One region of the Halobacillus amylolyticus genome, then DNA from elsewhere that is predicted to be linked to it. Evidence: riboswitches for the same ligand, from Rfam matches in the RefSeq annotation. Region 1 holds a riboswitch; each other region holds the start of a gene.
What was found. Region 1 has a riboswitch for S-adenosylmethionine ahead of MUO15_RS19930 (methionine ABC transporter ATP-binding protein). Riboswitches for the same ligand answer to the same signal wherever they lie in the genome.
Positions count from the first base shown of each region.

Region 2: linked by a shared signal. The riboswitch ahead of MUO15_RS04615 (phosphoadenylyl-sulfate reductase) and the one ahead of MUO15_RS19930 (methionine ABC transporter ATP-binding protein) in region 1 are both predicted to bind S-adenosylmethionine.
Region 3: linked by a shared signal. The riboswitch ahead of MUO15_RS09160 (sodium:solute symporter family protein) and the one ahead of MUO15_RS19930 (methionine ABC transporter ATP-binding protein) in region 1 are both predicted to bind S-adenosylmethionine.

Region 1 covers NZ_CP095075.1:3,957,971-3,968,683, reverse strand. The annotation lists gene MUO15_RS19945 (carboxymuconolactone decarboxylase family protein) at 1-336, opposite strand, end outside; gene MUO15_RS19940 (MetQ/NlpA family ABC transporter substrate-binding protein) at 409-1,266, opposite strand; gene MUO15_RS19935 (methionine ABC transporter permease) at 1,295-1,963, opposite strand; gene MUO15_RS19930 (methionine ABC transporter ATP-binding protein) at 1,956-2,981, opposite strand; SAM riboswitch class I at 3,058-3,171, opposite strand; SAM riboswitch class I at 3,309-3,413, opposite strand; gene MUO15_RS19925 (TlpA family protein disulfide reductase) at 3,492-3,908, shown strand; gene MUO15_RS19920 (hypothetical protein) at 3,905-4,228, opposite strand; gene MUO15_RS19915 (thioredoxin family protein) at 4,331-4,645, opposite strand; gene MUO15_RS19910 (toprim domain-containing protein) at 4,656-5,003, opposite strand; gene gcvH (glycine cleavage system protein GcvH) at 5,137-5,520, opposite strand; gene MUO15_RS19900 (arsenate reductase family protein) at 5,599-5,958, opposite strand; gene MUO15_RS19895 (acyl-CoA dehydrogenase family protein) at 6,292-8,073, opposite strand; gene MUO15_RS19890 (acetyl-CoA C-acetyltransferase) at 8,088-9,263, opposite strand; gene MUO15_RS19885 (3-hydroxyacyl-CoA dehydrogenase/enoyl-CoA hydratase family protein) at 9,285-10,713, opposite strand, start outside.
Region 2 covers NZ_CP095075.1:876,649-887,361, reverse strand. The annotation lists gene MUO15_RS04670 (hypothetical protein) at 528-677, shown strand; gene MUO15_RS04665 (hypothetical protein) at 750-1,001, shown strand; gene MUO15_RS04660 (AAA family ATPase) at 1,234-1,989, shown strand; gene MUO15_RS04655 (hypothetical protein) at 2,124-2,486, shown strand; gene MUO15_RS04650 (DUF6366 family protein) at 2,523-2,738, shown strand; gene MUO15_RS04645 (gamma-type small acid-soluble spore protein) at 2,892-3,095, opposite strand; partial or broken gene MUO15_RS04640 (AraC family transcriptional regulator) at 3,420-4,270, shown strand; gene MUO15_RS04635 (GNAT family N-acetyltransferase) at 4,733-5,236, shown strand; gene MUO15_RS04630 (GNAT family N-acetyltransferase) at 5,376-5,879, shown strand; gene MUO15_RS04625 (GNAT family N-acetyltransferase) at 5,999-6,544, shown strand; gene MUO15_RS04620 (DinB family protein) at 6,734-7,204, shown strand; SAM riboswitch class I at 7,363-7,481, shown strand; gene MUO15_RS04615 (phosphoadenylyl-sulfate reductase) at 7,591-8,322, shown strand; gene cobA (uroporphyrinogen-III C-methyltransferase) at 8,389-9,165, shown strand; gene MUO15_RS04605 (sirohydrochlorin chelatase) at 9,184-9,936, shown strand; gene MUO15_RS04600 (uroporphyrinogen-III synthase) at 10,026-10,713, shown strand, end outside.
Region 3 covers NZ_CP095075.1:1,739,646-1,750,358, reverse strand. The annotation lists gene MUO15_RS09165 (LLM class flavin-dependent oxidoreductase) at 67-1,449, opposite strand; SAM riboswitch class I at 1,558-1,661, opposite strand; SAM riboswitch class I at 1,874-1,981, shown strand; gene MUO15_RS09160 (sodium:solute symporter family protein) at 2,214-3,716, shown strand; partial or broken gene MUO15_RS09155 (malonate-semialdehyde dehydrogenase) at 3,831-3,980, shown strand; gene MUO15_RS09150 (GIY-YIG nuclease family protein) at 4,368-5,087, shown strand; partial or broken gene MUO15_RS09145 (phosphotransferase) at 5,611-6,401, shown strand; gene MUO15_RS09140 (HAD family hydrolase) at 6,614-7,231, shown strand; gene MUO15_RS09135 (aminotransferase) at 7,427-8,593, opposite strand; gene MUO15_RS09130 (Lrp/AsnC family transcriptional regulator) at 8,590-9,087, opposite strand; partial or broken gene MUO15_RS09125 (hypothetical protein) at 9,385-9,818, shown strand; gene MUO15_RS09120 (YpjP family protein) at 10,064-10,687, shown strand.

The sequences.
Region 1 (10,713 bases):
GTAAGCATCTTGTACAAGTGTTACTGCCTGACTCAGTGCAGCACCGCCCCCAAACGCTGCGGCTACACCACATGCTTCCATAACTTCCTGTTCACTTGCTCCCTGATCTACACAGCCCTTCGTATGGTAAACCATGCAATATTCATCTTGTGCAACAATGCTTATCCCTAAAGCCATTAACTGTTTTTGCTTTTTAGAAAGTTCTCCTTCTTTAAAGCAGCTTTCCGAAAACTCATTAAAATGATGAGCAACTTCCGGCATTTTATCGGCAAAGATTCCTATTCCATGCTTATACTCTTGTAAAAAAGCTGTTGTCCAATTTACTTCTTGTTCCATGAATAATGCCTCCCTAAATGAAATGCGTGACTCCGAATAGTATAAACGGGGTCACGCATTTTATTCCTTACATTATTCTGCAGAACCGTCTACAGGAACAACTGCACCTTCATATTCTTCCATAATAAAGGTCTGAATTTCTTCAGAATGGAGCACTTCTACTAGAGTATTTAATGCTTTAGAATCTTTATCTTCACTCTTTGCTGCAATTACATTTACATATGGAGACTCAGAGTCCTCCAATATAAGAGCATCCTCAGTCGGGTTTAACCCCGCCTGAATAGCGTAATTCGTGTTAATAGCTACAAGTGCATCTTCTGAACGCTTATACGTTTCCGGAAGAAAAGCTGCATCTATTCCTGTATCGAATTTCAAATTTTTAGGGTTTTCTACAATATCATCAACAGTCGCCTCTACTTTATCGACACTTTCGTCCAACTTGATTAATCCCTCTTTTTCAAGTAAGGAAAGAATACGACCGTGATCGGCAACAGACCGACTCATAATGACCGTTGTTCCTTCTTGAATCTCATCTAAACTAGAAATATTCTTGGAATAGATACCCATAGGCTCAATATGAATGCCACCAAGGTTTGCAAAATCATATCCATGTTGCTCTTCCTGGGCATTCAAGTAAGGGATATGCTGGAAGTAGTTAGCATCAAGAACCCCTGCTGCTAAATCCTTGTTCGGTAAAATATAGTCTTGATATTCTTCAATCTTTAGAGTGATTCCTTTTTCTTCAAGGATCGGCTTTGCCTGCTCCAGAATTTCAGAGTGCGGCACACTTGTGGCCCCTACAGTAATTTCTGTTTGCCCTTCTCCACCCTCGCTGTTGTCACCAGATGAATTCTCCTCTTCAGAAGAACCACATGCTGCTAGAACTAAAATAAATAATACCGCCAAAATACTAGTCCATAATTTTTTCAACTTTTCCATCCCCTTTTCTAATTAAAAACTATCTTTTATCCAACTTACGGGATATAAAATCGCCGATGAATTGGAAAATGAATACAATGATTACAATTAATATTGTACAGAATAACACCACATCAAAGTCACTACGCTGAAAACCGTAGAAATAAGCAAAGTCGCCTAGTCCACCGGCTCCGATCACGCCAGCCACTGCTGTATAACCAATTAAAGCTATGGCTGTAACTGTAATACCTGAAACAAGTGCTGGCATCGACTCTGGAAGCAGAACTTTAAAGATAATCGTGGAATACTTAGCCCCCATCGATTTAGCAGCCTCAAGTACACCTTTATCCACTTCTTTCAATGCAATCTCCACCAGTCTCGCGTAGAATGGTGCACCACCTATAATCAGCGCAGGCAATGCCGCTTTTGGACCGCGAATCGTTCCCATAAGAAAGTCAGTAAAAGGAAATAATAGCAGGATTAAGATAATAAACGGAATAGCCCTAAAAACGTTTACTACTGCTGCAGTGACCCAATTTAGGGCTTTATTTTTCCAAATGCCCCCGGGACCTGACAAGTATAAAAGTAAACCAAGAATTAGCCCGAGAATAAAAGTTCCCGCAACAGAAATAATCGTCATGTACAACGTTTCATTCGTTGCCGTGATCATATCCTCTATCTTCACGTTAGGAAACAGGTTATTAAACATTCGGACTCACCTCCAGTTGAACTGAGGTGGTTTTAATATAAGCAATGGCCCGATCAATTTCTCCTTTGTCTCCATTGAATTGGACAAACAGCGTTCCATATGCTCCTTTTTGCGTCTGGGTTATTTTTCCATGGAGGATATTAATATCCACATCAAATTTTCTAGACAATTCACTAATCAGCGCCTGATTGGTGCTTTCACCAACAAAATGAAGTTTAATAATCTCACCTGTTTTATAGGTTTCATTAATAAGCTCGAGTGAGTGTTTTCGATCAGGGTCCCCCATTACTTGATCAACAAAACGTTTAGTTACTTGCTGTTTCGGATATAAAAATACGTCTAATACATCGCCCGACTCGACGACTTGCCCTTGTTCCATTACAGCAACACGATGACATATTTTGCGAATTACGTGCATTTCATGAGTGATCAGTACAATTGTTAGCCCTAATTTATTATTAATATCCACTAGCAAATCTAAAATAGAATCCGTTGTTTCCGGATCTAGAGCTGAAGTAGCCTCATCACACAGCAGCACTTTCGGATTGTTAGCTAAAGCACGAGCAATCCCTACACGTTGCTTTTGGCCACCACTTAGCTGGGATGGATAAGAGCCTCCTCTTCCAGATAACCCGACAAGATCAATCAATTCGTTGACCCGATTTTTACGGTCCTCTTTTTTCATTCCTGCTATTTCTAATGGAAAGGCAATGTTATCGAAAACCGTTCTTGACCATAGTAGGTTAAAGTGTTGAAAAATCATGCCCATCTCTTGCCTAGCTAAACGAAGCTTATTCTTGTTCAATTTCGTCACATCTTGATTATCAATAGTGACATTTCCATCGCTCGGCTCTTCAAGACGATTCAAAAGCCTGATAAACGTACTTTTACCTGCGCCACTATACCCAATGACCCCAAAAATCTCCCCTTTTTCAATGGAAAGATCCATTTTATCTACTGCACGAACGTCTTGATCTTTCGTATGAAAGACCTTAGACAAATCCTTTATCGAAATCAAAATTGTTCCTCCTCTATACAAAAAACGCCTTTCTGCAAGAGAACAGAAAGGCGTTTACACGTCCTGGTGGTCTGTTCTCTTATCTGCCAAAGTTGTTAACTTTGCAGGAATTGGCACCTTTTCAAGTTAACAAAAACTTGACGGTTGCCGGGCATCAACGGGCCAGTCCCTCCACCTCTCTGGATAAGAGATATATATTTTAATGCATTACTGCTTTAGGTTGACTAAGCATCACAAACAGGATTCTAGCACCCTGTATATCCACTGTCAACAAAAAAACACAAAAAAATCTCTTCGTCATAAGAAGAGATGTCCTCATTGATTCTCTTCTCATCTTTCAAAGCGAGATGCTTTGCTGGAGTTAGCACCGTGTTCATTCAAACCGGTTGCCGGGCATCATAGGGCCAGTCCCTTAGCCACTCTGGATAAGTATAGATGTCGCTATTCGCTTAAAAAATATGTTAGCATGGTCATGCATTTAAGTCAATTAAAATGAGAGGTGAACAAAAATTGAAAAAAGCTATAGACTTTCAGTTACCATATATAGATTCTAATGAAACGTACCAATTAAGTAATGACCTTGGCAAAGTAATCGTATTAACATTTTGGGTCTCTTGGTGTCCAGACTGTGGGGTCGATTTACCAAGAAAAGAACAGCTCTTTCAATCAATAAATCATGAAAAAGTACAAATGGTAACAATTAATGTACAGGGACGTGAGAGAAATATTGAAGATGGTGAAATTTTCGCTGAAAAGTTCCTCGCCCAGCCAACCCTAGTAGACAATCATCGTAAAGTGTACGATGCGTACAATTGTGCAGGAGTACCAACCACGATCATAATTAATAAAGATGGTTACATCACACATCAGTTTGGTGATAAAGCATCTTTATTAACTATTGTAGAGGCGATTGGTACTTTAATTTAATGAGAAAGCACCAGTAGTGATTCAACTAAAAGGATATCCCTATATTCGCCTTCAAGTCTAACGATGGAACGTGGTAGTGAAGTTAATTTCAAATTACCACCAAAAAGCTGTTGGAAAACTTTATTAGAGGACGAAATCGTAAGTGCGCTACTGACGGTGTTTTCATGCACAAGTTTCATCCCCTCTCTTGTAATAGATACATTAATAAACTCAGACCGATGATCTTGAATCTTTAAAAACACTTGTCTCTTCTTCCATTTTGGGAGTAAGTCTTTTCTGTTATTCACCCGTTTGATCCATTCCTCTATCATTTCAACCAAAACAAGCCCCCCTTAGTAACTTTATTTAAAGTTTTCGAGGTAAAGGGGGCAGAAACCTTCCCTGATTGCATAGAATCGTTCTTCATTTCCCGGGAAATAAGGCTATCTTTCTACATATTCTGATACTTTGTCAAGCATATTTGGCACAGAGTGAAAGGCATACACTTTTTCTATCACATACCCGCTCTTCATTATTAGCAGACAAGGAACACTTTCGATCTTATAGTCCTGCATCAGGTCTGGATTCAAAGAGGCGTTTAATTCATAAAAAAGCTCTGTCTGGTACAAGTCTTCAATTGTGTCTAACATTTTCCTGGCAACGTGACAGGTTCCACAAAAAGGGCTGTGAATAAATGTAAGTGCTTGCTTTTGCTCGCAGAGTTGTTTAGCTACATTTAATCGTTCTAAAGAAAGCAAGTTGCCCCTCCTAAATTAAGTAAATCGGCTTAACGTTAAAATGCCGGCTAAGCAGAGCACGAGCCAATTCGGGCTCTGGTGTGGCTGCAACTTCTCTAAAAGCTTTATCAATATAAATATGGAGCGCATGAGGGAGTTCCTCTGTTAGCTGCTTTCGAAGTTTATAGCCAGAATCGTCTTCGTCAACCAAGATAAATACAGGACGATGATCAAGGTTGTTATCGAGGATTAACTCCTCCATTCGCTCAACACCTAACGTCCCGTGTGTACATATAATCTCAACAGGGTCTTTCAAGACTTTGTTCAGCTTCTTTTTATCAGTAATCCCTTCAACGATCACAATTCTTTCTTCATTCAACCCTATCACCCACTATACAGAAGCAGACCATGCTGTGTTAGCATGGTCTGCACATGATTAATATCAGTCTATGATCATGCAGGCAAAGACCACAGGTAACCTTGCCTGTACCTTCTTCTAAGAAAATGTTCTCCTAGTCTTCGTTAATCATTTCTTCATACTGTTCAGGAGACATTAGCTCGTCCATTTCAGATGAATCATTTGGTTCAACAACGATCATCCACGCTTTATCATATGGGGATTCGTTAACGAATTCCGGACTGTCTTCAAGCTCCTCATTAATTTCTACCACTTTTCCACTTAGCGGCGCATATAACTCTGACACTGTCTTAACAGATTCAACACTGCCGAATGGCTCATCTGCTTCAATATCGTCGCCTACTTCTGGAAGTTCTACGAAGACAATATCCCCAAGTTCAGATTGTGCGAAGTCGGTAATTCCAATACGAACTTTGCTGTCTTCCTCTTTCACCCATTCATGCTCTTCAGAATAACGTAAATCTTTAGGTAAACTCATACCTATCCCTCCAAATTAAAAATAATAAATAATAATTATAAACATAAAAGCTTTGTGCTTTTATTTCCAGCCTTCTGCTCACTGGACCCATGTGGCAGTGAACTGCTCTTCTTTAAATCCAATGGTCACTTTCTTTCCGTCTGTTACAATCGGCCGTTTAATTAACATACCATCAGAAGCAAGATACTGAATCATTTCTTTTTCTGATGCATTCTTTAACTTATCTTTCATATTATGTTCGCGATACTTCTTCCCGCTTGTATTAAAAAACTTACGGGCTGGGATTTCACTATGATTAATAAGTTCTTGAAGCTCGTCTTCACTTGGTGTTTGATCAACGATATGTACTGTTTCATAATTTAACCCTTGATCGTCCAACCATTTTTTAGCTTTCTTGCATGTTCCACAATTAGGATACCAATAGAAGGTTAATGACATTATTTATCCTCCTTCACTCATGGTTGATTCTTATTCTACCACACTAACACTAAAAATATCATTTGATAGTTCATAATGACAGTAATTCCTTTCAACAAAAGCGCAGGTGCCCGGGTAGGGGAAGTTCGGCTAAAACCGAAACGTCCTGTTTCAACGCCGAACGACCCCACGTCGTGTGGGGCCAAGTATAAGCGGAGCGGCGCAGTGAAGTGGTTTTTCTTCATGAAGGCGAACTGCTAGTCTTGCGTGTCTGGGCGCCGCAGCTTGACACAAGAACAGCAGAAAAGTAAAACCCTGACTATGAGTAACTTCACAGCCAGGGCTTTCCGTTATTTAAACCACATACTTTTGTTCTTTAATTAATGAACTAGCAATTTCACGCTTTTTAGCAATCACATTCGTAGGTGTATGGCGTGTTAGTTTACGTAAAGCACCAAGCATCATGCGTAACGAATCACCAGACTCGGCAGCAATTAATGTTTCTTTCGCGTGGCCTTCAATTCGGTTGAAGGCCTCCTGTACATAAACTTGTGTGTAAAGAAGCTTTTGTTTGTTTTTATCTTCTCCCTGTTTTTGAATGGCTTTCTCTGTCCGTAAGATGGCAGATTCGATGTTATAAATCTCGCCGGTAATGTCCGCGATATTCACGAGTATTTCTTGTTCATTCTCTAGTTTTTCACCGTATTTCTGTGCGGCAAGTCCAGCTGCTAACAAGGCAATTTTCTTGGCATTTTTCAGGATATACCTTTCTTTTTCAAGGGCTTCATCGCCTGGCTCCTCAGGCATCATTGTCATGATTTCCTCTTGTAGCGCCTGGGCTTTTTGTAACAGCGGCAGTTCACCTTTCATGGCTTTCTTAAGCAATGTGCCTGGAACAATCATTCGGTTAATTTCATTTGTCCCTTCAAAAATACGATTAATCCGTGAATCGCGATACATGCGCTCAACTTCGTACTCTTGCATAAACCCATATCCGCCGTGAATTTGAACGGCTTCATCAGCAGCAAAATCCAACAATTCAGTAGCAAACACCTTATTTAAGGAACATTCAATAGCATATTCTGCAATCACCTTTGCCACTGCGGCCCCATCTTTTAATTCTTCCTTAGTTAATTTACCCATGCTTTGTTCAAACAACCCGACCGTACGGTAGACGGAACTTTCGTTAGCATAGGTGTTCACCGCTACAGATGCCAGCTTTTCTTGAATTAACGGAAAACTTGAGATCGGTGTTTTAAACTGTTTTCGTTCGCTAGCGTATTTCACGGCTACTTCGATGGCTTTTTTCGCTCCGCCAACACCGCCTATAGCCAGCTTATAGCGACCCACGTTAAGAATATTAAATGCGATCACATGTCCTTTTCCGATTTCACCAAGTACATTCTCAACAGGAACTTCGACATCTTCAAGCACTAATGTACGTGTTGAGGAACTCTTGATCCCCATCTTCTTCTCTTCAGGTCCTGTAGAAACCCCTTTATAATCACGTTCAACTATAAATGCGGTAAACTTTTCTCCATCAACTTTTGCGTAAACAACGAACACATCAGCAAAGGCAGAATTCGTAATCCACTGTTTCTCACCATTTAAGACATAATGTGTACCCGCTTCATTAAGCGTTGCTTTTGTCTTCGCACCTAAGGCATCAGATCCTGATCCAGGTTCAGTAAGAGCATAGGCAGCCAATTTCTCTCCTGTAGCTAATTGGGGCAAATACTTTTGTTTCTGGTCTTCGTTCCCGAAAAACACGATAGGAAGTGAACCAATTCCAACATGAGCTCCATGTGTGACAGAAAAGCCGCCAACCCTAGAGATTTTTTCTGTAATGAGAGAGGAACTGATCTTATCTAATTGCAGGCCGCCATATTCTTCTGGCACATCAGCACCTAGTAAGCCAAGCTCACCAGCTTTTTTCAGCAATGCTACAGAGTGTTCAAACTCTTGATTTTCTAGCTTTTCAATCTTTGGAACTACTTCACCTAAAACGAAATCCTCTGTCGTCTTCGCAATCATATGATGCTCATCAGTAAAATCCTCAGGTGTAATTACATCATCCGCTGATAAATCCTCTACTAGAAAACCGCCGCCTTTGATTATTTCCTTCGTTTCACTCATCCTAGTTCCCCCTCTTATAATAGCTCAAATACTCCTGCAGCTCCCATTCCACCGCCAATACACATGGTGACAACTCCAAATTGCTCGTTTCTTCTTTTCATTTCATGAATTAAACTTAATGTAAGCTTTGTCCCTGTACAGCCAAGCGGATGACCTAATGCAATCGCTCCACCATTTACATTGACCTTATTTATGTCTATACCAAGCTTGCGAATCACTCGTAAAGATTGAGAAGCAAAAGCTTCATTTAGTTCAAACAAACCAATGTCAGAAAGCTCAAGTCCAGCTAATTTCAGAGCCTTAGGAACAGCCTCAATAGGACCTACACCCATGATTTCGGGTTCCACTCCTGCTACGGCGAAAGAACGGAACTTTACCAATGGTGTCAAACCCTCAGCTTGAGCCTTTTCACGATCCATCACGAGGACAGATGCTGCCCCATCACTCATTTGTGATGAATTTCCTGCTGTCACAGAACCCGTTACAGAGAAGGCTGGTTTTAACTTAGCTAAAACTTCTGCTGTCGTTCCCTCTCGCACCCCTTCATCCATGGAAAAAGTCGTCGTATGTTCTGCAAGTTTATTGTCAGCACCTAGAACTCTGTTCCTTACTTCAACTGGAACAATTTCATCCTCAAACTTTCCTTCTTTCAAGGCTTTAGCTGCACGTTCATGACTTTGGACAGCAAAAGCATCCTGATCTTCACGAGAAATATGAAAACGATTCGCAACTTCCTCAGCTGTGTGCCCCATTGACATATAATATTCAGGTGCTTGCTCGACAAGTTGAATATTGGGTTTGATAACGTGGCCGCCCATGGGAATTAAGCTCATTGACTCAGCTCCGCCTGCAAGTGCTGTCTCACTATGCCCAAGCATAATCTTTTCGGCTGCATAAGCGATACTCTGTAGTCCGGATGAACAGTAGCGGTTGATTGTAACTGCCGGCACTTGATGCGGCAAGCCAGCTAGCCCAGCTATATTGCGTGCCATATTCATTCCTTGTTCGGCTTCAGGCATGGCACAGCCAATAATGAGATCATCGATTGGTCCATCATAATTTCCTGCTCTATTTAATGTTTCTCTAATCGTTAAGGCGGCCAGATCATCCGGGCGCGTATGGGCAAGTGTTCCTTTTTTTGCACGGCCCACAGGTGTTCTGGCCCCTGCTACAATTACTGCATCCTTCACGGTCCTTCCCCCTTTTATGTTTTAATTGCGAAGTGGTTTACCTTTCACTAACATGTGTTGCATCCTCGCTTGGGTCTTGGCTTCACCAATTAAACTTAAAAATGCTTCTTTTTCTAAATCAAGTAAGTATTGTTCATCAACGAGGGTTCCTTCTTTTACGCGTCCACCTGCTAATACGTAAGCAAGCTTTTCAGCTATCTTAAGATCGTGTTCGCTGGCATATCCGCTTAGCACTAAAGATTTCGCACCAAGCAGCATCGTTGCATAACCCTGTTCTCCTACAACAGGTACCTTTGTTCGCTTAGGCTTCTTATAACCGGATTTAGCTAGCCCAAGTACCTTTTGTTTCGCATCGTATAGTAAATGATCCCCATTGGTACTGATGGCATCCTGCTGATCCAAGAAACCATTCTCTTTCGCTTCCTCTCCCGATGTTGATACGTGAGCCATTGCGATTTTTTCAAAAACGCTGTTAGCTATCTCCTGTAAATCAACATCCAATCCCTGTGGAATATTGCGCAGGTGTTTTATATAGAGTTCTTTATTTCCGCCTCCGCCAGGAATGAGGCCTACTCCTGGTTCCACTAACCCCATATATGTTTCACTGGAAGCCTGAATCGCCGAAGCAGGCAAGCAAACTTCTGCACCTCCACCTAATGTCATGCCGAATGGAGCAGAGACAACTGGCTTATCTGAATATTTTATCTTCATCATGGCATCCTGGAATTGCTTCACAACCATTTCAATTTCAAAGAAGTTGAAATCCTGTGCTTCCATTAGCATCATTCCAAGATTCGCGCCAACACAGAAGTTTTTGCCTTGATTCCCGATTACCAGCCCCTGATAGTTACGATCCACTTCATCAATGGCATAATTAATCATCTTAATAATATCAAGCCCAATGGCGTTACTTTGGGAGTGAAATTCCAACCCAAGCACTCCATCACCAAGATCAACCAAGCTTGATCCAGAATTTTTCTTGACAACTTCTTTCGTCTCCTTTAATCGTTTCAGGTTTATGCTTTTCGGGTTAGAATGTTTTTGTTCGTAAGAACCTCGGTCATAATAGTAAACGTTTCCATTTTTTTGTTTATAAAAATGTTCATGCCCTTCACTAACCATTTCTTCAATCCATGAAGGCATTGTTTCTCCCTCGGACTTCATCCGCTCAACAGATTCTTTGACTCCAATTGCATCCCATATTTCAAAAGGACCCATTTCCCAGCCGAAACCCCAGCGCATCGCTTCATCAATAGAAGGAACATCGTCAGCTATCTCTCCATATAATTCAGCTGAATACACAAGAACAGGCTTCATGATTGACCATATGAGGTCCCCAGCACGGTCACCTTTAGCAGATACAATCGCTTTTAATTTTCGCTTTGCTCCTTTTTCCTGCTTAGCAATTTCTGTAGCTTGCGTTTTAAGTTTCTGTCTTGGTTCATAATCA
Region 2 (10,713 bases), 1.1 Mb from region 1:
ATTTGTATAGCTATGACTTTTGCCAACCAGTAAACTATTAAACAAGCGGTCTGCGATGGACGAATAAGATCGCGGCTTTTTCTGTATTTTGATCAGTTTATTTTACATATTACGGTAATTAAATTATGGGGCCGGTTCAAAGTGTAGAAAGACATGGGTTAGATCCACCACTGCCATCTTTTTGACCCGAGCCGGACAAGAAAATGATCCACCTGTGACATTAGTGAACCATTTGAATTAAGTCAATTGACTTGGAGCCTCTACGTACATGCCTCTATGATAAACGCCCGTCAGGAAAAGTCACGCCGTTTTTATCGAGGCTAGCATGTACGTTTCTCCAAGTAAATTGCGCTGCTTTGACTGGAATTGGTGGATCCGTTCTGTCTTAATTTGACCCATATTATGGCAGAGGTGGATCAAAAAGATGGCAGACCTGGGTCAATTCGATGGCTGTAAACACAAAGAGTTGTTTGCACAGTAAGATATGCTTAGCTGAATAACGTTGAACAAAAAAGGATGAGGATATTATGATGAAATTAAAAATCACAACATTTGTTTTAATTGGAGGATTAATAGGCGCTCTAACTGATGGGATAATGATAGGGGTTGGCGCCTCAGCTTTGGTTTTTATAGCCTATCAGCTTGAGAGATTGTTAGAAGTAAATGAGAAGAATTAACTTAGATTATGGGGGATGGGTAGGTTTCGGTCTACATATAAACAAAGATAAGGCGAGGAGGGAAGAAATAAAATGAAAAGAATATTTAGCATTTTTTCCAGTGTTTTATTTTTCATTGGATTAGCGTTTTACATTGCAGTTTTATTTGGCTATGATACTTTTCTTTTAGGCGGAGTTATTGTTTCAGTAATCGGGTTCATTTTAGCGTTATTTGGTGAAAAAGATATTTATAAAAAGATTGGTTTAATTGGCAATGGCCTCATTATATTTGTTACTGTACTTATTCCTTTTATAGTCACAACTTTTTTCTGGAATGAGCCTTAATACCAAATCAAATTTTCAAAAGATTAGAGTCGGTAAGTAATCATCTTCCGACAGGGTGCATTCAAACTTTGACAATCACGGGGATGAATCTAATACTGGCGCGAGTTCGAGGAGCAAACCTTACATAAATTGATGAGTTTTTGGAATACCATGCAACATCGATTTCAAAGCTGGGCTTCCGTTATTAATTTTTTTCTTCTAAATAAGAAATCGGAAAGGGGAATTTTGTACAGTGATATTAAATCAAGATACTCAGTATATTAAAAGTCTCCATCTAAAATCGGAAAGTATACACTCGCACGAATCTTTTCCTTTTAATCTACCCGTTATTAGGAATTTCTCGGAACTGTTTTTTCACCCTAATGTTACCTACATTGTTGGAGAGAACGGTCTGGGGAAATCTACGTTGCTCGAAGGTATTGCCATAAAGTATGGCTTTAATCCTGAAGGAGGTACTCTGAATTTTAATTTCTCCAATTATGATTCTCATTCCATCTTAGAGCAATATTTACGTTTGTCTAAAGGCGTTTATAAGGCAAAAGATAACTTTTTCTTTAGGGCTGAAACGTTCTACAATTTAGCTACAAATATTGAGGAATTAGATCAAGACCCCTTTTCGGGACCTAAGGTTGTAGATTCATTTGGGGGGAAATCGTTACATAAACAATCTCATGGAGAGTCTTTTTTTGCGGCATTTAATAATCGCTTTCAAGGTAAGGGGCTATACATTTTGGATGAACCAGAGGCAGCCTTATCTCCTCTAAGACAAATGTCTATGCTTACTCGAATCCATGAACTTGTTAATAAAGGTTCTCAGTTCATAATATCTACCCATTCACCAATAATCATGGCTTATCCAAGTTCTAAAATTATTCAGCTTAGTGAAGAAGGTATGAACGAGACAAAATTGGAAAGAACAGACCACTTCAATATAATGAAGCAATTTTTTGAAGATAAGGATCGGTTATTGCATCATTTATTTCAATAAGGCGGTCAGCTGGTTATTCCAGGCATCTGGAATAGGAGTTATCAATGGCAAAAAACGATAAAATGAGGGGGTTAGTTAGAAAGTAGTTGAATTTATAAAAAGGAATTTTTATGAAAATTAAGGTGGTCTTGATTATGTCAAAAAAGGCTTTTTCAATTTTATCAGCATTATTGTTCATATTAACCGTATTTCCTATTATAGCTGGCCCAACTCGTTGGGGGAATGGATTATTTGTCTTTGTCCTCGACATCAGCATCTATTTACCTTTAATTCTTGGAGGAGCAGGACTTGTATTTGGTTTGTTAGGAAGAAAGGGTAACGTAAAAGTAAGCCTTGTTTTGTTAAATATTATAGGCTCCTTTCACTCTTTGTATTATTTGTTGCAATGTATGGTTTTCAACAGCCATAAAAAGTCATATTCATCTTGGGAGCGATTATTCAACAAGGGTAGTTGCTTCTTCTGTTTACCCAGCAGAATTATTAAAGAAGATCAATAAAATAAATTTTAGACTTTGAAGTGGAGGTGTTTTTCATTGAGTAAAGATAGTGAAACTCCTGAAGAAAGAAGAGAAAGACTAAGGCAAGAAGAATGGAAAGATAACCTGGGTGGTAATTTGAATGATTCGTTAAATAGGGGTAATAACGGAAGTCTGGTTGATTTAGTCGGGGGGCTGGGTTGGAAAGGGACTGGAATCCTTATTATTGTAATAGTATTAGGGTTTATAGTATATTCCGTCTTCTTTCGCTAACGGGTTTAAAAAAGGGTAGCTGCCAAATAACCACAGAATAGGCAGGAAAAGTAGGAGGGTCTATTGGCGGGAATATGGTCAAGGAAATGGTCAAAATGGCTTAAGAAAAAATGATGCAAGAATTAATGAAGCCGCTGGTTTGAATCTAGATAATCAGCGGGCATAACGCTTATTTTTAATTTTCTTGTTCCTTGAGTGCTGCTGATTCTTTCTTTTAACAGCTTCAATGTTGGTACCACTATACATTTCGGTGCTGTGTCCACCGGGTGTTTCAGCAATAAATTCTTTTGCTTCATTATAAGACATGCCGGAGCGTTCATTTTGTCTCTTTACAGCATCGATATTCGTACCTGCCACGTATTGGGATAATCTCCCGTTTAGAGATAATTAAACAGGAGACTCGAGAATCTCGGCTATGAACCTATTACAGCTTTTATAAATGGAACGTTGACCTTTTAAAAAAGTAAATAAGCTCTAGCTTACCGCAGTTGCCAATACTGTGGTATTTTTCTTATATGAAGATTTTTTGAAACGGATCTTTTTGATTATCACCAGCATAGGAGACCTTCAAGAAAAAACAGTAAGCGAAATCGCCCCACTGCAACCCTGTCAAAACAAAGCACAGATTGACAGGATTCAAAAGTAAAGCCTTGCTAGAATCTAAATAAGGGAGTGAGCGAAATGACGTGGGTTGAATCGTTACAAACGGCCATAGACTACATGGAAGAGCATTTACTAGATGATATGTCGATAGAAAGCATTGCCAATCAGGCGAATTTTTCAGTATTTTACTTCCAGCGTACATTTACGATATTGACGGACATATCTGTCGGCGAATATCTCAGACGCCGCCGCTTAACATTAGCTGCCCATGAGTTAAATAGAACAAACGTCAAAATCATTGATCTCGCCTACGATATGGTTACGACACTCCCGAAGCTTTCTCAAAGGCTTTTCGACGGCAACATGGTGTAACCCCAAGTGAAGCACGAAAGTACACGGGAAAGTTAAAATCTTATAACCGCCTGGTGATACAGGTAAGTCTAAAAGGAGCAGAGCCAATGCAGTACAAAGTTGTCGAACTTGAAGGATTCCAGGTCGTAGGGGTTAAGCGAGAATTTTCATTGGTTAATGAGCAAAATCAGGTAGGGATTCCAATAATGTGGGATGACGTACATGAAGATGGAACCAACGATTTATTATTTAAATTGAACAATGGTCCGGTCGAAGGTGTGTTGGGTGTGTGTGTCGATAAAAGCTCCGAAGCAATTGATTATTGGATAGGTACAGCACATGAAGGTGATACGCCTGATGGGTTATTGAAATTGGAAATCCCTGCATCCAAGTGGGCTGTATTTGAAGTTCACGGGCCGATGCCGGATGCGATGCCGAAAGTTTGGAAACAAATCTTTTCAGAATGGTTTCCTTCTAGTGGTTATAAGCACGCAGGTACACCGGAATTAGAGGTGTATTCTGATGAAGATACCTCCAGTCCTGATTTATATTCAGAAATCTGGATCCCTGTAAAGTAAAGGTGGAAGTTGTTTGCATAAGAAAAAACTCCCTGTGAATGAAGGAGGGGGATGCATGTTTTAACTTCATTTTTTTCAATACCATTTTGATTTCTGTCGACACAAGCCGCCCCCTGAACCGGCTCAAAAGTACAAGAATGATCTTCGTATCCGGCAATTAATTGAAGAAAATAAAATTATGAAACAGCTTAGAAACGATTTAATGATATGAGAGCGACACTTAGGTGCAGCCATTTGTCATAAAGAGCAGCTTTTCTCAGTCTAGAACTTTAATGAAAACGACGATCTGATAATCTAATGGCGCAAATCTGGAGTAATGGTTGCGCTTTTTTCTTTGTGTACGAAGAGCCGGATTCTTAAGTGGAAAAGGAATTTCGAGGAATTAAGTCGAAGAATGTAAAGATGACATTACCCCAGACACATAGACAGATAGTTTAATAATCAGATGAAAAGGAGAATTATATGATTGAGATAAAAAGGGCATCTACCGAACATGTTGAAGGTATTTCTAGAGTTTGCTCTGAGGGGTGCCTCGATACATATAAAGGTATCAGAAGTGACGAAAATATAAGAAGGAATAATAAGAGATTTTATAATCATGAGCGAATATATCGTGAATTAAGTGAATCCGAGGGCTGGGACGGTTATATTGTAGAGCTTGATAATGGTGTAGTAGTTGGGGCTATTGGTGGAGGGAGGATCGATCTTAATAAAAGCGAGATCTATGTCTTGTACTTAGACCCTACTCGTCGTGGGGAAGGTATAGGTACCCAACTGCTACGTTACTTAACGGAAGTCCAGATTGAAAAAGGCGCAAAAGAACAATGGGTCTCTGTGCAAAAAGGAAATTATAAAGGGATTCCATTTTACGAAGCTAAGGGTTTTACTAAGAACTCAGAGAAGATGGCTTATTCTAATACATCTGATGAAAATTATGTTTCCTTAAGACTCGTAAGAAAAATTTGATCTTTTTCAGATTATTCTCCAATCGGGCACGCTTCTTATAAGCCACATTCCTTCCGTACTAGGTTCTGTTTTTAGAACATGGGGGTATCGCTTCAAAGGATTCATCAATGTAATCTCTAAATATAAGAGGGGGTTAATCGTGAAAATATTTACGGAAAGATTATCATTTCGTCGATACGAAGATAAAGATTTAGAGTTTCTTATTTCTATGTTGTCAGACCCTGAAATGGTTCGGTTTATCGGTAATGGCCATACAAAAAATAGAGAAGGTGCAAGGCAGTTTTTGGACTGGATTTATAGTACATACAGAGTTGGGTCTGATCTCGGATTAAGAGTGCTGGTTAGAAGGGAGGAAAATATCCCAGTTGGCCACGCTGGCCTTGTTCCGCAAATGATTGATGGAGTAGAAGAGCTCGAAATAGGGTATTGGATATCCCGGAAATATTGGGGGCAAGGTTACGCGAGCGAGGCTGCCGAAGCTCTTAGGAAGCATGGATTTCAACGATTCGGTAAACAGCGACTTATTGCTTTAATTCAACCTGGAAATGTAGGATCGATAGAAGTGGCTAAGAAAATTAGGATGGACTTTGAAAAGCGTACCGTGCTATCAGGGCAAGAGGTACATATTTACTCTGTGTCCTAGTCAAAACAAGCGCTTCATTTGCTGTGCGCATTTTTAAGGAAAGGGTTTCGCCGGGATATTTAACGCGACAGAGATTTAGGTAGGCCAGAATCATTTTTAAATTATGAATGGAGTATATCATGATAATAAACAAACGAGATTTTTACGTTAAGGGGATAAATTATACTGTTAGATCTGCAATCGATAGAGATGCAAAAGAATTGTCCGCACTAAGATTACAGATTGACGGCGAGACCGAAAATTTGGACAGAGAAAAAGGGGAGGCGTTCATAGATATACCGGGATTTGAACAGATTATAAAAACGGACACTGAGCATTCAAGAAACTTATTTTTAGTTGCTGTAGCTCATGATCGGATCGTTGGGTTTTCAAGATGCGAAGGAATTTATTTGAATAGATTTTCTCATAAAGTAGAATTTGGGGTATGCATATTAAAAGATTTTTGGGGATATAGGATTGGGGAAAATCTTTTAAAAGAGTCTGTTTCTTGGGCGGACGCAAATGGCATTAAAAAAATTGCTTTGAATGTTTTAGAAACAAACGATAAAGCCATTAAACTGTATAAAAAGCTTGGCTTTGAAATAGAAGGTGTATTAAAAAAAGACAAAATTCTTTCTGACGGTAAATACTATAATACTATTATTATGGGAAGATTTAAGGAATGAGGCCTTATAAAACAGTCGAGTCCATCAATTTACATAAATAAAAGGATGTTTACATGCTCAAAAATAAAAAGGTTATTATCACAGGAGCAGCCTCCGGAATTGGCAAGGAAATTGTAAACCAATGTTTATAAGAAGGTCTCAAAAATTTATTCGAGTGCACTGAAAAGATAAACAAAAGGACGGGATGAAATGAATTCTATAGAACTAGTGAAGCTAAACTTGACTGAAGTAAGAAGACGAAGTATTAAGGTATGGTCCTCTATTCCATCCGATGTACTACAATGGAGACCTGATGAAGAGGCAATGACCTCCTTAGAGATGATTCGGCACGTATTAGAGAGCGAACACTATTACCATATGGCGATTAAAAATAAAGGCAGCTTAAGCAATTTTGAATCTCCCTTTGATAATGTCCCTTTACAATCTGTTCAGAAGGAATTGGAGTTTGCAGAGCCTTATCGTGAAGCTTTTTTAGAAACGATATCAACTTACAAAGCAGAAGACCTTTCAAATATAAAGATTGATCGCTCTAATGTTGGATACATACGAAGTTTGGGGGACATGCTTTTACGGATTGCCTATCATGAATCGATACATACTGGTCAGTTATTAGACTATTTGAGAACAGCAGGTGTTCCTAGAGCTGATATTTGGGATTAATAATAGATGTAAATAATTGTCTTTATGTCAAAACTTTATGAAACGGTCTTTTTTCAGAAAGTATGAAAAATTAATAATTTTCCTTTAAACCATTGACATTTTTTCTAAAAGGGAATAATATATTTACCAATATCAAATACCACAATTTCACAATTTAATTCTTATCGCGAGAGGTGGAGGGACTGGCCCTTTGAAGCCTCGGCAACGGGTCTGATGGATCATTTATCAGAGACTGTGCCAATTCCAGCGGGTGCATTAGGCACTTGAAAGATAAGAAGATAGGTAGTTATATGTTCGCATCGAACACCTCTCTTCTTACTTTTGCTAAGAAGAGAGGTTTTTTAATGTTAAATTTACGAGCTTGCTTTAGTTAGAAGGAGGAAAATATGAGCAATAACATCGTTTCGTATGAGAATTTCTCTGGTGATCCATTTGAAAGCTGGCACCCTTCGGATGACACAAAAGGCGCTGCCAGTGTATTAGAATGGGCTTATCAGTCTTATGGTGAATCAATCGTCTATGCTTGTAGTTTCGGAGCGGAAGGTATTGTGTTGATTGATTTGATTTCTAAAGTGAAGAAAGATGCAGAAATTGTGTTTCTTGATACAGATGTTCACTTTCCAGAAACTTATGAACTGATCGAAAAAGTGAAGCGGAGATACCCGCAGCTTCACATTCATATTAAGAAACCGGATTTGACTTTAGATGAGCAAGCGAACGAGTATGGTCCAGCATTATGGAAAAAGCAGCCAGGCCAATGTTGTTATATTCGAAAAATCAAGCCGCTTGAGGATGCGCTTAGTGGGGCAACAGCCTGGATTTCAGGGCTGAGGCGAGAACAGTCTCCGAGTCGAAGTCACACTGATTTTGTAAATAAGGATGAACGGTTTCAGTCGATTAAGGTATGCCCCCTAATCTACTGGACATGGGAAGACGTTTGGGATTATATCCGAGTAAATAGCTTGGATTACAATGAATTACATGATCAAAAGTATCCAAGTATCGGTTGCATGCCTTGTACTGAGCCAGTAACTGAACAGGGGGACGATCGTTCTGGGAGATGGCAAGGGTTTAATAAAACAGAATGCGGTCTCCACACTTCAGGAAACCAGTCATAAAAATTAAGTAGATTATTTCTGTAAGCTGATTTAAAAATTCATTGCAACAAGGGGAGGAGGTGGCTTATGAAAAAAGTTTATATCGTCGGTGCAGGACCCGGTGATCCTGATTTAATTACAGTGAAAGGCTTGAAGGCCATTCAGCAGGCGGATGTCATTCTATACGATCGATTGATTAACAAAGACTTACTTGATGAAGCGAGGGACGAAGCTGAACTGATTTATTGCGGTAAGCGTCCGGATAATCATTCTTTAGACCAACAAACCATTAATGGGCTTCTTTGTGACTTTGCCTTACAAGGGAAAACAGTAACCCGCTTAAAAGGCGGGGATCCCTTCGTTTTTGGTAGAGGTGGAGAGGAAGCCGAAGAATTAGCAAAAAGGGATATTCCTTATGAAATCGTCCCTGGGATCTCATCTGGTGTAGCTGCTCCTGCTTATGCTGGTATTCCAGTCACACACCGTAACTATAGTTCGTCTGTAGCCTTCCTATCAGGAGTAAGCAAATTCGGACATGATCAGGAAGAGTATTGGGAGCATGTAGTGAAAAGCATGGACACTTTGTGCATTTATATGGGTGTCAAAAAACTTCCGGAAATTTGCGCGAGACTGATTCGACATGGCCGCGCTCCCAGTACACCGATCGCTCTGGTGGAGTGGGGGACGATGGAACATCAACGTACCGTAACAGGAACACTAGAGGACATTGTAGGGAAGGTCGAGGATCTCGAGAATCCTTCGATGATAGTCGTAGGAGAAGTCGTGAAGCTGAGGGAGCAGCTGCAATGGTTTGAACAGATGAAAGACGAGGAAGAAATGCCTGTTCCTTCTATTGTTGGTTAAAAGGAAGGGGATGGTTACATGCAAGCAGTTTTATATGTAAGCCACGGTAGCCGTGTTGAGAAGGCGCGTAAGGAAGCCGTTTCCTTGATTCAATCCGTCCAGGAGCGTATAGACGTTCCTCTTCAGGAAACCTGTTTTTTAGAACTGGCGGAACCGGATATGGCTCAAGGAATTAAGAATCTCGTCGAGCGAGGAGCCACTAGGGTTGCTATTATCCCCGTCTTATTGTTGAGTGCGGGTCACTACTATACGGATATACCGGAAGAGATTAATCGTGCGAAGCTCCGCCATCCGCACATCCATTTTGTTTATGGAAGAACGATCGGAATCCAGGATCGGGTGATTGATATTTTAGTCCAACGTGTGCAGGAAACAAAGGTGGTCCGCCATTCAGATGCGAACATCTTGCTAGTTGGAAGAGGCAGCCGTCATTCAGAGACCAAAGAATCGATGGAACAAATTGCACATAAATTATGTTCGAAAATGGACGTCGCTAATGTAAATGTCAGCTATTTAGCGGCCTGTTCACCTTCTTTTGATGAAGGATTGCAAACTTCGCTGAAAGAAGGGTGGTCACAAACTTTCGTGATTCCCTACCTTTGGTTTACCGGGCTGCTTATGAGGTCGATGCAGGACAAAATCAATGGGATGCAGGAGAAAAGTCAACAGGTGGTCCTGTGTCAATATCTTGGGAACCATCCTATAATGATCGACGCATTGACTGACCGAGTTCATGAAGCCTTGCAAAATGAGCACAGCTTGAGCCAATGATGAATCATATATGAATGATACATTGCTCCTAAGGCTGAAGTGGTGATCCATAGGAGGAGATGGATATTCCAATGATAGGGGGACGAGGTATGAATGGTTTAGATGGAAAGCAAATTGGAGTGGCTGCTGATCGGAGTGCTGAACCACTAAGCAACTTGATCCACAAAAAAGGCGGTAACCCAGTAGTTTATTCCATCCAAGGGAAACAAACGTTAAACGAACAGACTAGCTGTCAGAATATAAAAGATTATCTATCCGAAACATTTGATTGGACAATTTTTACGACAGGGATAGGAGCTAAAGCCTTGGCCGACTCGTCAGTAGAAGCGGGACTTTACCCTGCATTTATTGAAAAATTAAACGAAACGAATCTGGCAATCCGTGGAAAGAAGACACTGAATTGGTGCAAGAACAATGCTGTCCAAGTCAGTATGGTGTCCGAAGATGGAACAATGGAAAATCTCTTGAGGACATTTGCTGACGAACAAATAGCTGGCAAACGGCCACGTGTTTTTTTGCAAGCTTATAATCAAGATGATGCAAAGCTAAAGGATGAACTAGAGAAGATTGGCTGTTCGGTTTACTTGTCACAGCCTTATTTCTATGAAGCTCCTATTCCGCAAATCCTTAATGAATTAAAAAAAGCTGTCATTGAACAATCCCTTGATGCGGTAGTCTTCACAAGTAAAACACAGGTCAAAAATTTATTGGCGGATTATCCTGACACCCAAAAGATCATTCAGGCTTTCAATAAGCAAGTGCTAGCAGTGGCTGTTG
Region 3 (10,713 bases), 1.9 Mb from region 1:
GCTAGTGTTTCTTGCGTGTATTACTGATGGGATAGTAGAGATGTCAACTTTAGCCCATCAAGATAATCACGTTAATGAATATCTATATTGACTCCCAGGATGATCCTCAGGCAGCCCACTTTCCCCATGCGGAAACAGCTTCTCTCTCAACGTACCCTCCTGGTAATCCTTCTTATACAATCCACGCTCTTGCAGCTCTGGTATCACCAAATCAACAAAGTCTTCCAGATCCCCAGGGGTTACTAAATGGTTCAAGTTAAAGCCATCCACACCCGACTCTTCAAATTGAAACTGGATTGCGTCGGCAACCTCAGTCGGATTTCCAACGATAATACTATTACGGTCTGGTGACTCAAAGCGATTGAGCACTTCGCCAACGGTTAGCTTCTTAGGTGCGTCTTTTGTTAGTGTGGCCGCTTTATAGTGGCCGCCTTCTGTGGACTTTGTGTATTCAAAAGGAAGATCTGGATCCATTTCTTCATACTCGCCGATGTCATAGCCGCTTGCTCCGTATTGTGCTTTAGCGGCATCTGCACTCCAGTGACGTGCGTATTCTTCAAACTTTTGTTCCGCTTCCTCTGTTGTTTCGCCAACAATCACGCTAAGGAAGGAGAAGATTTTAATATTATCTGGATTGCGGCCGTGGTTTTCCGCACGCTTACGAATATCATCGGCATAGTAGTGAATTCGCTCTGGTGTCGGGCCGCCGACAAAGATACACTCGGCGTGCTTGGAGGCGAATTCGCGTCCGCGTTCGGATGTGCCGGCTTGATAGAGGACAGGTGTCCGTTGTAAGGATGGTTCACTCAGGTGCGGCCCTTCCACGGAAAAGTATTTTCCTTCGTGATTAATTTCATGAACTTTATCCGGATCAACCAGTGTGTTATTTTCGACATCTTCAACGACGGCATCATCTTCCCAGCTCGTCTCCCAGAGCTTATAAGACACATCAAGATATTCATCAGCGATATCGTAGCGTTCGTCGTGTTTGATCATATTCTCAAGGCCAAAGTTGCGCGCGGCATTTGGCAGGTAAGAGGTAACCACGTTCCACGCGATACGTCCTTTAGTCAGGTGATCGAGGGTGGAGAAACGCCGAGCATTCCCGAATGGAGCTTCATAGGTGGTGCTGACCGTCATCGCAAAGGATAAATGCTTGGTCACGCTGGCCATCGCTGGAATAACCAGGGCAGGATCATTTAAAGGAACCTGCAATCCATCACGGATCGAGGGGTCTTTACTTTTTTTATAAACGTCATAGATTCCTAGTACATCGGCGAGAAACACGGCATCAAATTTGCCTCTTTCTAATAGTTTAGCTAAGTCCATCCAGTAATCTAAGTCTTTATAGCGGCGGTGGCGCTGACTTCTTGGATGTTTCCACAACCCATGAGAATTGTGCATCGCGCTATTCATTTCAAAGGCATTTAAAATAATTTGTTTCGTCAACTGTATTCCTCCCTAGATTTCCTTTTTAGTGTTTCCAACCTCAAACACATGAAAAAACCTCTTCTTTAAAGAAAAAGAAGAGGTTGAAAACGCAAATGTATGGACTCCTCCTTATCTTTCAAGCCATAGAGCTTGCTGGAATTGGCACAGTACTACTACAGTCTGCTGCCGAGGTTTCAAAGGGCCAGTCCCTCCACCTCTCGTGATAAGAAATTATAATTAAATTTTTATGTGATCCAAAATATACAGCATATCCCAAAAGGTGTCAATGTTAATTTTTAAAAAATTCTGTTCCTTCGCAGATTAGTCAGGGTGTATTTAGGATTAATAAACCCAAATTTTGAAAAAAGAGAGTTGACATGGAAATATAAACTTTGCTATGATGCTGTTTATCAGATTATTTGAATAATTTTATAGTTTTTCACTCTTATCAAGAGTTGGCTGAGGGATTTGGCCCTACGACGCCCGGCAACCACCCTACAAGGGGAACGGTGCTACTTCCAACAGACTTTATTTGTCTGGAAGATAAGAGGTTGGAGCATATATGAATTCAGCCTCTTTCTTTGAAAGGGGCTTTTTTATATTTCATTGAAAAGAACTTTATAACAGGCTAAAGAACGTTGGATAAAGTTAGACATAATTAGCAAAATGAGGGGAGAAATGTACATGTTTACAATCTATTTTATTACCCTAGCCGTGTTCTGGGGGCTTGGCTTACTTATTTGGAATAAAGTCTATCCAAGGTCAAAGGAGGAAAATAACTAATGGGAATTGTTTCGGGACCACTGTTATGGACGCTTGTCAGTCTTCTGGCTTTGTACTTTGTCTTTGTTGTATGGATTGGAAAAAAGGGGAATCAGCATAGTAGATCGATGAACGGTTTTGCAACAGCAAGAGGGAATGTCAGCCCTTGGCTTGTAGGGGCAAGCTATGCAGCAAGTTTCGCTAGTGCCAATTTGTTTGTAGGTGTTCCTGGTCTAGCTTATGAACATGGAGTTTCAGTATTATGGTATACGCTCGGTGGCTTTGGGGCTGGCTGGATCGCTCTTCTGCTATTTGCTAAGAAGTTTTGGAAATATGGAAAGAAGTTCGGCGGAGTTTCCACACTTCCTGAATGGCTTGGGAGAAGATATAACAGCAAAACCTTGCAAGTCCTCGTCACTTTTTTAGTATTGTTTAACGTGTATTATATTGTCGGTCAAAATGTCGGGTTGGCGACAATCTTTGAATCCGTTATCGGCATTCCTTATTTCTGGGGGATTCTGATTGGTGTGACCATTACGATTCTCTATATTGGACTTGGCGGTGCCTTTGCCCAAATTGTTACGGATGGTATCCAAGGAACCTTGATGGTAATCACATCTATCCTGATCTTTGCGTCATTATTTTGGACGATAGGTGGGGGACTGAATGTATTTGGTGAGCTTTCTACTAAACTAGAAGCGATCGATCCAGAATTGATCGCTCCGCTAAACGGACCCTATGACAGTGTCTTAGCTATTTTGTCGGTTCAATTTTTACATATTAGTTTTGTTGTCATGCCGCACCTGCTTAATAAAGTGTTATCACTGGAAACGGAGGATCAGCTTCGGCCGTTTACGATGTCAGCGGGGCTTGGCATGTTCTTCATTACCGTGTTAATGGTGTTGGGTGGTCTGGCAGCTAGAGTGCTGGCTCCATCGCTTAGTAGTGCGGACTCGGCCATTCCCGTCTATGTACTAGAAGCCTTTCCACCAATCATTGCTGCGATTATCATCGTTGGGATTATTTCAGCGATTCTATCAAGTACAGACAGCTTGTATTTGAGTATTACGTCAAGCATTGGAAACGATCTGTACAAGGTGCTGGCTCCGATCCTTTCGAAAGGGAAGTTATCCAAACATCAATTGGATGTACGCTCGGTAAAAGTAGCCAAAGGCTCGCTCATCTTTGTTGGTTTGGCCACCTTTTACCTGTCGCTCGATCGACCTGATTCGCTGGCGATCCTGATTCAGTTTAGTTTCTCAGCGATTATCAGTGGCCTCCTTGCTCCGATTGTATTGGGCTATTTATGGGGGAAATCCAATGGTTACGGTGCAATAGCCTCGCTCATTTCAGGTACGGGACTCTATGTTCTTTTTACTAGTTTGAATGTCTTTGAAAATATTTATATATCCTTGTTCCTTGCCGCTGCTGCTGGATTTGTTGTGATGATCGTGACGAGCTTAGTCACGACGTCTAATGTAACAAAAGAAGAAGAGGATGTCTTTTTAAAAGATGTGCTTTAAACGATTAACTCAACATTTAAGAGGTTATTACTTTGACACAAACAAAAGTAGAATCACTTAGGAAATACCCCATTCAATTTTCCAATGATGGTTCCTGCTTGGATGTTCCAATGGCTGGGTGTAAACATTCGTGTACCAGCTCCGATGGCTTTCTTCCCGTTCTCAGGATGGAAGGATTCATTCGATGGTGACTTGCATGTTAACGGGAAGGATGGGATCGAGTTTTATACTCGTAAGAAAGTGATGAAGACTCGTTGGGTGTGATGGTAGACAAGGGATTTTAGGAGGATTGTACTTGAAGGAGTTTAGGCTATCGAAATCATGACTTCAGTCTCCAAGTAGCTTTTTCAAATGCTGCTTGGAGGCTCTTTATTGAAGGGTTTAGCATAATCCTAAATCTATTGATTGTGCAATTTCCACAAAATAAATGTAATTCAACAATCTGAGATGGGGCAGCATACAGACCAGGGATAGAGGACTATTTATACGAAGCAAATAAAGGTGCCTGCCCCCTGTTGTGTTGATACGTAAACGTATAGGGGATGGGCACCAAAGTCTTAAGTTTAGCTAGCATTGCAAATTAATTCAATAACAAAATGTATTTTTGAAAATAAATTGCGCTGATATAGAGAAAAGATGGGGGTCAAGTACTTGGAAACTTATGAATATCAATTTAAGAACTTACCGCTTACACCATACATATGCAGGCATCTCATTTTAGAATTATTTAACGAAAGAGTGGAGATGAGACAAACGATTGTTAATGAGGTGACAGCAGCTCATTTAGCTAGAGGTGGGAAAGAGGCAAACGTAGCTGACAAGCCAAGAATGTTGAAAAAGGCCTTAGAGAAATTAAAGAAAGAAGGATTAGCTAAGAATCCTTCTTATGGTTATTGGCTTATTACTAATAATGATTTAAAAGTTAGTGAAGTAGAAGTATCTGATCATAATTTAACCAGCCAGAAAACGGAAACAAGTGAGGCAATTAAGGAAGAGTATGATGCTGATTTTGTTTTTGGAGAAGGGAGTGGTACTGTCTATTTATACTATTTGCCAACATATGAAATGAATTCTAGTAATCTAGAAAAAAATACGTGGGCATGCAAAATTGGAAAAACTGACAGAGATCCATTACAAAGGGTGCTTACACAGGCTTCTACAGCTTTACCGGAAAAACCAAAAATAGCAGTAATTATCAAGACAAATAACTCACATGTTTTGGAGCAATCTATCCATAATATACTTACTTATAGAAATAAAAAAATTGAAACAGCGCTTGGAAACGAATGGTTTGATACCAATCCTGATGAGTTTCTTGAAATAGTACAGTTTATAACTCAATCTCGATATGACTATCCTGCCGTGCGCTAACGTACAGATGTTAAGCATCAAACTAAGTGTAATAAAGGAGTGCCAGTAAGTGATTAAGGGAAGTTAAGCATACTAAATAGTCAATAATAATATTAACCCTGCTTAATAAAGAATTATGGTACGTGATAGATGGGAGCAAGCTAGTTCAAAGGAATTTATTACATCTATAGCATAGATGCCACTACAGAAAGATTTCCGTAGAAAGCCCAACAAAGAAACAAAGGAAATACGAATTTAATACGGCCAATATTCTCTTACTTAAAATTATTACTCGGTGCTTCAATCGCTACTGTAATTGGAAGTCTTACTGGAATCAGTTTTGCAGTTCGGTGTTTATTAATTAGGATATAGGCATAAACCTCAAGTTCTATGATGAAAATGTAATGGACAAAGCGAAAGATTCAATTATTACAATATTAGGTGCTATTTTCATAGTTATTGCTTCTATGAGCAAGGTAAGTCTCGTTCGATTCATAAATTAAATCCCACAAACAATAGAAAGTTATATTAGGGGGAGATATAGATGTCAAACCATGAAAACGAGGAAGTGTTAACAGGAGGAAACGTCTCTAACGTTTATCGTTCTGGAAATACTGTGCGACGAGAATTAAAGTCAGATAGTCCCAAAATTCATAAGCTATTAAAGCATTTGGAAAACAAAGGTTATAATTATGCACCAAAGTTTTTAGGTATTGATGATAAAGGAAGAGAAATATTATCCTTTATTGAAGGAGAAGCTGGTAACGATCCTTTAAAAGAATACATGTGGTCTGATGATGTTTTAAAAGATATAGCGAAGATGCTCCGTCTTTATCATGATGCTGTGAGTGATTTTCCATTATCAGATGACTGGAAACCGATAGATAATACTCCACACAAAATGGAGGTATTATGCCATAATGACTTTGCTAGATACAATATTATTTTTAATCATGGAAGACCACTAGGGATTATTGATTTTGATGTTGCCGGACCTGGTCCAAGACTTTGGGATATAGCTTATACTCTTTATACTTGTGTCCCCTTAAGTAGATTTTATCTCTCTGAAACAGGGGAGGAAGTTTATTATCAATCACTACAGCAGGCTAACCGTATAAAACAAAGAGTTAGATTGTTTTTTGAATCTTACGGTGGGGAATAGAAGAAGATTATTTGGAGATGGTATTGCTACGATTAGAAGGGTTATGTAAAACAATTACAAGAAAAGCGAGTGAAGGTGACATTGCTTTTCAAAAGATGGTAGATGAAGGGCATCTTGAACATTATCAAAACGATATTAAATTTATTCGTGAACATGGCAAAGAGTGGGCTTAAGGATAGATTTTTATTTAACGGATGGATTCCTTCAAGTGAGTCTTTGAAACGTTTTTCCGTAATAAGGGCGAAAGAGTTGAGTAAAGGGCTTCTAAATACCATCCGTTTTACTGTTCTTATACGTCTAAAGGGCAGCATTGTGGAACAATTTTGAAACTGCTCATAGGGAAGAACGTCAATTTTTAATAAACTAAGATGGAGGAAAAATCCATATGGATAGTATTATTTTTGACCTAGATGGTACCATTTGGGACTCTATAGACACAGTCCTCAATGCGTGGAACAGTATAATAAAGGAAAATGATCAAATAAAGAGGGAATTAACAAGGAAAGACCTTGAAGGGACAATGGGGTTACAGATGGACGATATAAGTAGAAAGCTGTTTCCATACTTAGATGATAATACTCGGAAACAATTAATAATAGAGTGCTGCGATGTAGAAAATGAATACTTGGAAAAACAAGGTGGTGTTCTTTATAAAAACGTGGAGGAAGTTCTGAAGGAGCTTTCACAGAAATATAAATTATACATCGTTAGCAATTGCCAACCGGGCTACATTGAAGCTTTTTATAAGTATCATAACCTTAAAAGATATTTTTTAGATTTTGAAAATCCGGGGAGAACTGGACTTTCAAAAGGAGAAAATATTAACTTAATTATCGAAAGGAATAACCTATCCAAACCGGTTTATGTTGGAGACACGGAAGGTGATTTAAAAGCAGCTAGATATGCTGGAATTCCATTTGTATATGCAAAATACGGATTTGGACAAGTAAGTCAATATGATGATATTCTTGAGAAGTTTGATGATCTTGTGAAAATGTTCTAGATAGATCGTATAACAATAGTTTATAACATTCTTAAGTAGTCGGACTTTCATAGAAATAAAAAATAGGAAATTCCTCAATTGTGGAATTTCCTATTTTTATTTCTAATGTAAAGTCTGGGGGGCTGACTGTGGTTCCTATTCAATCTAATCATGAAATCTCATTATAACTGTAGAGATAAGGAAGTCAGGCACCTCTTACATTCGTTTTTGCACAAATCGTTTCATGCGATTCAAAGCTTCATCAAGTTGTTTAAGTGATGTCGCGTAGGAGCAGCGGATGTATCCCTCGCCATTTGCTCCGAAAACAGAGCCGGGTACGACAGCAACTTGTTCTTCTTGCAACAACTGCTCAGCAAATTCAGCTGAGGTTAATCCGGTTGCTTTAATGGATGGGAATGCATAAAATGCTCCGCCCGGATTTGGACATTGCAACCCAATTTCATTCAAGCTACTCACTATAAAATTCCTTCTTTGTTTATAGCTTTCAAACATGGACTGGACACTCTGCCTTCCGTTTTTCATGGCCTCTAGGGCAGCGTGCTGTGCCATCGTAGGGGCACACATCATCGTGTACTGATGAATTTTCACCATGGCGGCAATTATTTCAGTTGGTCCTGCTGCATAGCCGAGTCGCCAGCCCGTCATGGCAAATGCTTTTGAGAACCCACTAATTAAAATTGTTCGCTCTTTCATGTTAGGAATAGATGGGAAGCTTGTGTAAGCATCGTCATATGTGAGCTCGGCATAGATCTCATCAGACAAAACGAGTAGGTCATGCTTTTTAATCACTGTCGCCAGTTGCTCTAATTCTTCTTGCAATAAAAGGGTTCCAGTTGGATTGTTCGGATTACATAGTATGATCGCTTTTGTTTTTGGTGTAATGGCCTCTTCAATTTGTTCAGGTTTAAGTTTGAACTCATCTTCTGCTTCCGTTTGAATCGTTACAGGTATTCCTCCAGCCAGTCTGACTGTTGGCACGTAAGCAACAAAGCTCGGTTCTACAATTATAACTTCATCCCCTGGATCGATAACCGCCCGCAGAGCAAGATCAATCGCCTGACTTGCCCCAACGGAAACAATTAACTGGTCACTTGGGTCATACGTCAAGTGATAATTACCAATTAGATATTTACTAATTTCCTTGCGTAGCTCCATCATACCCGCATTTTCAGTATAGGATGTGTAGCCTTGTTCAAGGGAATGAAAGCTTTGTTCGATAACATTCCACGGCGTTACGAAATCAGGCTCGCCTACGCCGAGGGAAATGACATCTTCCATCTGAGCCGCTAAATCAAAGAAACGTCGAATGCCCGAAGGTTTTAAATCCGCTACCTGCTTGGATATGTAAGAAACTTGGCTCATGGTGATACCACAATTCTTTTATCCCCTTCGTCTGCATCCTGTAATATGATGCCATCATGCTTATACTTTTTCAAAACAAAATGGGTCGTTGTAGATAGTACGGAATCCAGTGCAGACAATTTTTCAGAAATGAAATGTCCAATTTCCATCATCGTTTTTCCTTTTACTGAAACGGACAAATCATAAGTGCCGGACATTAAATAAACGGCTTTAACTTCTGGAAAACGATAAATACGCTCAGCCACTTTATCAAAACCGACATCACGAGCGGGGGTCACTTTTACATCCACCATAGCCGTAACCTCTTCCTCATCCAAAACCTTTGCCCAGTCAATAAGCGTAGAATAGCCAAGAATGACTTTTTTCTTCTCAAGCTTATCAATCAGTTCCCGGATCTCATCAATACTTTTGTCCATTAACTTCGCAATTTTTTCTACTTCCAAATTAGCGTTTTTCTCAATTAATTTTAACAATTCTACTTCGATTTCTTTCATTTTAAACACCCTCTTTTTAATTATACATATGCTTCATTCTATCAAGTTTTGTGAAAGAACTAAAACCCTGTTTGCTGGTAACAGTAGAAGAAGAAAATGATTAACAATAAGAAAGGAGGTTGAGGTCCTGGGAAACTTCACCTGATGTATAATATTTCAACTTAAATTCTCCCCATGAAAAAAGTAGTTGAAGGTTACGCAACGTAGCCCATTATAATGAGATTACCATACATTTTATTAATAAAGGATAGGTGGAAAACATTTCGTTGTTTTATAAAATGGTGGGAGGTGGGGCATTTGAATTTCATTGGTTGGATGATCGCTTGCGAGTGAAATTGGGTTTTGGGTGGTTATCGTATTAGGTCTAGTTATGCGGTATGTGTTCAAATTAAGAAAACTGGGATTGTTCTTTTTAGCTTTAACACCACTGATTGATTTGATCTTATTAGTCACTACAAGTATAGACTTGTTTCGTAGATCTACGGCTACAAAAGCACATGCCATCGCTGCGATTTACATCGGTGTTTCCGTAGCATTTGGTAAAAGTATGATTGAGTGGGCAGACGTACGGTTTCAATATTATATAACCCGACAAGGTTCGCCGCAGGTAAAGCGTGTAGGTATGGACTATTGCATTAGAAGGAATGTTAAAGCTATGGACTCTGGTATTAGGTATTGATTTCGTAATTGCAATTAGTAATTTCGTTTGGCCAAAAAAGGCTAGAGGTTAATCGTCCTTCTATATCAATTGATCCGTCAGTGATTTTAAATAAGAAAAAGATTGATCAGTCATAACCATTAAATCCCACCTCAGGTCATCCAGTTTCTGGATGACCTGAGGTGGGATTTATATGTAAATTATGATAAGCGGAAAATAAGGCTTAGGATTGTGAAATAGTGAAGCATTTATATATAAACTCTTCTCTCTAACATGATAGAATTATATATATAGAGGATCAGTAAGGGAGATAGAACAATGAGATTATGGGGAAGAAAAATATTCGTCGTCCTTGTTTCCGTCCTTACATTAGGAATGTATGTTCCACCTGCACATGCACTTACAGATGCTGCTGATCGTAAAGAGGTGGCTTCTGAAGATAGGGAGAGTACATATTTAACACCTGATGATGAAGGATTACCTGAAGCAGACGAGGCTGTTGAACTGGATAGCCTTCTTGAAGACGGTTCGGGTTCAGATGAGGACTATATACAAGTTCTAACGAAAAAAGCTAAAGAACAAACGCTGACAAAAATGGGACCGAGAATTAATAAAAAAGTAGATACAGATATGACGAATGACATTTTGCCTAAAATTGAAGAAGTTGTTGAAATGATTTTGGCTGACGTGGATGAAGATGAGGTGCCCTATTATAAAATAGTTGAGGAGCTGTCGCCAGGGTATGGGGAGAAAATCTTCAATCTTTACAATCATCAAACCAATGAAGAGGTAGCCAGATTCCATGTGAGGCGTGATAAACGGCCAGGTGATGGTTACTGGTTCAACTTTCACTATCATTTAAATGCTGATGACTTTGTGGAGCATCACTCGATTGGAGAGGTCTATTGGGAAAAGAATACGCCTCCGAAATGGATGTCATAATTCGATGTTCCGATCAAAACCACCAT